One region of the Cryobacterium sp. BB736 genome, then DNA from elsewhere that is predicted to be linked to it. Evidence: predicted binding sites of a transcription regulator. Region 1 holds the regulator's gene; the other holds the start of a gene.
What was found. The regulator HspR, encoded in region 1, represses chaperone genes until heat shock. The targets are predictions, from matches to a motif close to AAGTTGAGTCNNNNNGACTCAACTT.
Positions count from the first base shown of each region.

Region 2: the regulator HspR is predicted to act here: its motif matches at 1,093-1,117, upstream of IRG63_RS05990 (Hsp20/alpha crystallin family protein).

Region 1 covers NZ_JABXWQ010000001.1:795,875-798,342, reverse strand. The annotation lists gene IRG63_RS03815 (DnaJ C-terminal domain-containing protein) at 1-569, shown strand, start outside; gene IRG63_RS03810 (heat shock protein transcriptional repressor HspR) at 578-991, shown strand; gene IRG63_RS03805 (hypothetical protein) at 1,024-1,761, shown strand; gene IRG63_RS03800 (ATP-dependent Clp protease ATP-binding subunit) at 1,789-2,468, shown strand, end outside.
Region 2 covers NZ_JABXWQ010000001.1:1,227,063-1,229,530, reverse strand. The annotation lists gene IRG63_RS05995 (S8 family serine peptidase) at 1-857, opposite strand, end outside; gene IRG63_RS05990 (Hsp20/alpha crystallin family protein) at 1,161-1,604, shown strand; gene IRG63_RS05985 (NADP-dependent isocitrate dehydrogenase) at 1,671-2,468, opposite strand, start outside.

The DNA.
Region 1 (2,468 bases):
TCCGCGGGTTCGGCGGCCCAACCAGGGGCCGCGACCTGAGCGCCACCACGACTCTCGACTTCGTGACGGCCATCAACGGCGACACCATCCGGCTGCAACCGGCCGGCGGGAAGCCCATCAGCGTCCGCATCCCAGCCGGAGTCGCCGACGGGCAGAAGATCCGACTGAAGGGCAAGGGAGAGCCCAGCCCGGATGGCGGTGAAGCCGGGGACCTGGTGATCACGGTCACCGTGCGCAAGCATCCGGTGTTCGAGCGGGACGGGCTGAACCTGCGCGTCGACGTGCCCGTCACCTTTGCCGAGGCCACCCTCGGCGCGACCATCGAGGTGCCCACCCTGGACGGGCCGCTGGTCAAGCTCAAGGTGCCGGCCGCGACACCCAGCGGACGCGTGATGCGCGTCAAGGGCCGCGGGGTCACGACCAAGAAGGGCACCGGCGACCTGCTCGCAACCGTCCACGTCGTCGTGCCGCGTCACGTGCCGGCCGACGCGAAGAAGCACCTGGAAGCGTTCGAGAAGGCGATGCCCAAGGAGAACCCCCGGGATGAGCTGATGGCGAGGGCCGGATGATGATGGACATGGACGAGAACTCGCCGCTGTTCGCGATCGCCATCGCGGCCGAGTTGTCAGAGATGCACCCGCAGACGCTGCGGCAGTATGACCGACTCGGGCTGGTGAGCCCGAAGCGCACCGCGGGCAAGTCGCGCCGCTACTCGATGCGGGATGTCGCCCAGCTGCGGGAGATCGCCCGGCTCAGCTCCGAAGGGGTAAGCCTCGAAGGCATCCGCAGGGTGCTCGACCTGGAGAACCAGGTCAACGAGCTCGCGCAACGCGTGCGGGAACTGGAAACCGCACTCGCCGACGAACTGCTGAACCGCCCCGGCCGGCGGGTGTTCGCCGCGGACGAGGCTGGCGACGTCATCCCGTTGCGCGCCGGAACGAGAACGCAACGCAACACACAGGTCGTGCTGTGGAAACCCTTCACCCGATGACTCATGAGAGCTCGACAAAGGAGTAGGAGACCATGACCACCGAAGACCCGAACCAGCAGCCCTACGGTCAGCAGCCCACGCCCGGGCAGCCCTACGGAGAGCAGCCCACGCAGCCCTACGGGCAGCAGCCCGCACCCGGGCAGCCGTATGCCCCGCAGTACGCGCCGGCAACCCCACCCCGCCCCCCACTGGGCAGTCGGCAGAAGATCGGCGCCGCGTGGGCAGGCATCGTCGGCTTCAACCTCCTGACGATCGGCTTCGGGCTGTTCATCGTGCCGATCATCCTCGGCCTGTTCGCGGGGCTTTTCGCCTGGATCGCCCGCGTCAGCACCGACTACGGCCAGTACGCAGGACTCGAGGAGTTCGTCGAGAACGTCAACCTCAGTGCGTGGGTCATCCCGCTCATCATCATCTCGATCGTCGGCCTCGGCATCATGTGGCTCGGCCTCTACCTGAGCAAGGTCATCCTCGCCCGGCACGACGTCAATCGGCCGTGGCCGGTGACCTGGGCCGGGGCGGGTGTCGCCGTCGCGGCGTTCTGGGTCGTCCAGTCGTTCACGAGCTTCGGCCTCCAGCTGGGAGGCGGTGCACTGTCGGCAGGCGGCCTCGACGGTGGAGCCATCGCCGCCGTGCTCGGCGTCGTCGGCTTCCTGCTCGGGTTCATCGTCAACTCGGTCATCGGCTGGCTGAGCTGGTGGTGGATGGCGCACGTGATGCGCTCCGGCCTTGAGACTGCGACATCCGAGCCGAGGACAACAGTAATTCCCTAAGAACCAAGAGAAAGAAACGCGAAAGCTATGGCGAACATGCAGGGCGCTCCGGCGACCGATGAGGAACAGAAGACCGCGCTCGAACAGTACGGGGTCGACCTCACGGCGATCGCCCGCACGGGCAAACTCGATCCGGTGATCGGCCGCGACGCTGAGATCCGGCGGGTCAGTCAGGTGCTCACCCGACGCACCAAGAACAACCCGGTGCTCATCGGAGAGCCCGGCGTCGGCAAGACCGCGGTCGTCGAGGGGCTCGCGCAGCGCATCGTCGCCGGCGACGTTGCCGACTCGCTCAAGGACAAGCGACTCGTATCCCTTGACCTTGCTGCGCTGGTCGCTGGCGCCAAGTACCGCGGTGAGTTCGAAGAGCGACTCAAGGCGGTGCTGAAGGAGATCAACGACGCCGACGGTCAGATCATCACCTTCGTCGACGAACTGCACACGCTGATGGGCGCGGGTGGTGGAGAAGGCTCGGTCGCCGCATCCAACATGCTGAAGCCGATGCTGGCCCGCGGCGAGCTGCGTCTCATCGGTGCGACGACGCTGGACGAGTACCGCGAGTACATCGAGAAGGATGCCGCCCTCGAGCGGCGGTTCCAGCAGGTCTTCGTCGGCGAGCCGAGCGTCGAGGACACCATCGCCATCCTGCGCGGGTTGAAGGAGCGCTACGAGGCGCACCACAAGGTCGCGATCGCCGACACCGCCCT
Region 2 (2,468 bases), 430 kb from region 1:
TTGCCCGCCGCGGTGCTCGCGGTGTGCGAGCCGTGGCTGTCGCCGTCGCGGGGGGAGAGGTACTCGCCGAGCGAGGTGTTCCCGATGTTGCCCGCGCCGAAGCCGGCGACGAAGTACCGTGCGCCGACCAGCTTGGTGGAGCAGTCGTCGGCCCCGAACTGCACGCCCGCGACGCACTCGCCGATGAAGGTGCCGCCGTCGCTCTTCGCGAAGACGATGGAACTGCCATCGAGGTACGGGTCGGATCCCGGGGCGGTGCCGAGCGTGTCGCCCGCGAAGGCGGGGTTCTCCGGCGCGATGCCGGTGTCGAGCACGCCGACGACCACGCCGGCACCCGCGTTGTCGACGCCACCGACGGACTCCCAGACGCCGCCGGGGCCCTCGAGTCCGAGGAACTCGGTCGACGGCACCGCGGTGATGTGCTGGAGCTCATCGAGGGCGAGCGACGCGACGTTCTTGTCAGCGGCCAGCTTCGCTGCCTGCGCCGCGGTCAGGTCGGCCGCGAATCCGTTGAGGGAGAGGGTGTACGAGTAGTCGACGTCGGCTCCGACGGCGTCCGCTACCTCTTTCTGTTTCTTCTTCAGGTGTGCGGTGTACTTCTGGACCGCCCCACGGCCCGGCTTGAGCTGCTCGCCCTTCTTCGGCTGAGTCGGTGCGAACCCATCGACACCGCCCTCGTAGGTGGCGGCGGATGGTTCGACGAGCGTGACGATGTAGCGGCCCGGCTCGAACGATAGCTGACCGTGGCCCCCTATCTCGGTCGGGGCGGCGGCGGCCGTGAACGCGGTTCCGGCAACGATGCCGGATGCGATCAGGGCGGCCGACGCGCACGCGGCGATTGCGCTGCGAATGGTCACAGATGTATCCCTTCTGCGGTGAACAGGGTCGGTGTAGCTGAACAAGGACGGTGTTGCGCCGCAGTCGGGGGCACTGCGAGTGAGTCACACACTAGAGGCTGTCTACCCCCTTTGGGGGGATCCTCGACATTTTTCTTTTCGGCAGCGGTGTCGGCGCACCCTCGAGGCCCCGTGCTTGCTGGAATGCGGGTGAGAAATCTGGCACTCTCCTATGCCGAGTGCTAACATGGATGCCAAGTTGAGCGGTATCGACTCAACATTGGAATGTCATATCCGAAACGCATACAGGGAGTTGATGAAGAAATGGCACTCTACTTCGACCCGTTCCGCGAACTGGATCGAATGGCAACCGAGCTGATGGACCCGCGTCAGGGCCCGCGGATGATGCCCATCGATCTGCACCGCGAGGGCGACCACTACATCCTCGCCGTCGACCTGCCGGGCGTGGACCCGGGCTCGATCGACATCGACGTCGATGGTCAGCTGCTGACCATCCGGGCGGAGAAGACCGGGCGCAGCGGTGACGTGAAGTGGATCGCCAAGGAGCGCGTTTCGGGCTCGTTCCTGCGCCAGCTCAACCTGGGTGATGGGATCGACACCGAGAGCATCAGCGCCAGCTACAACAATGGTGTGCTGAGTGTCGTCATCCCGATCCACGAGAAGGCCAAGCCTCGCAAGATCGAGGTCCAGCGCGGTGAGCGCGAGGGCACGCAGCAGCAGATCAGCCCGAACGTGTCGACATCCTGACGCTTAGCGGCAAAGCAGAGGACCGGCGCCTTTCGGCGCCGGTCCTCTTGCGTTCAAGACAGCAGGCTACGCAGCCATCCGCGCCTTCAGGTTCGCGTCCAGGGTCGCGAGGAACTCCTCGGTGGTCTGGTACTCCTGCTCCGGGCCGACCAGCATCGCGAGGTCCTTGGTCATCTTGCCCGACTCGACCGTCGTGATGACGACGTCCTCGAGTGTGCTGGCGAAGTCGATGAGCGCCTGGTTGTCGTCGAGCTTGCCGCGGTGCGCGAGTCCGCGCGTCCAGGCGAAGATCGAGGCGATCGGGTTGGTGGAGGTCGGCTTGCCGGCCTGGTGCTGGCGGTAGTGACGGGTGACGGTGCCGTGGGCGGCCTCCGCTTCGACGATCTTGCCATCCGGCGTGGTCAGCACCGAGGTCATCAGGCCGAGCGAGCCGAAGCCCTGAGCGACGGTGTCCGACTGCACGTCGCCGTCGTAGTTCTTGCACGCCCAGACGTAGCCGCCCTCCCACTTGAGCGAGGCTGCGACCATGTCGTCGATCAGGCGGTGCTCGTAGGTGAGGCCAGCGGCGTCGAACTGGTCCTTGAACTCGTTGTCGAAGATTTCCTGGAAGATGTCCTTGAACCGGCCGTCGTAGGCCTTCAGGATGGTGTTCTTCGTCGACAGGTATACCGGGTAGTTGCGGGCTAGACCGTAGTTCAGCGAAGCGCGCGCGAAGTCACGGATGCTGGCGTCGAGGTTGTACTGCACCTGCGCGATGCCGTCGCCGGGCGCCTGGAAGACCTCGAACTTCTGCGGCTCCGATCCGTCCTTCGGGGTGAACTCGACGGTGAGGGTGCCCTCGCCGGCGAACCGGAAGTCGGTGGC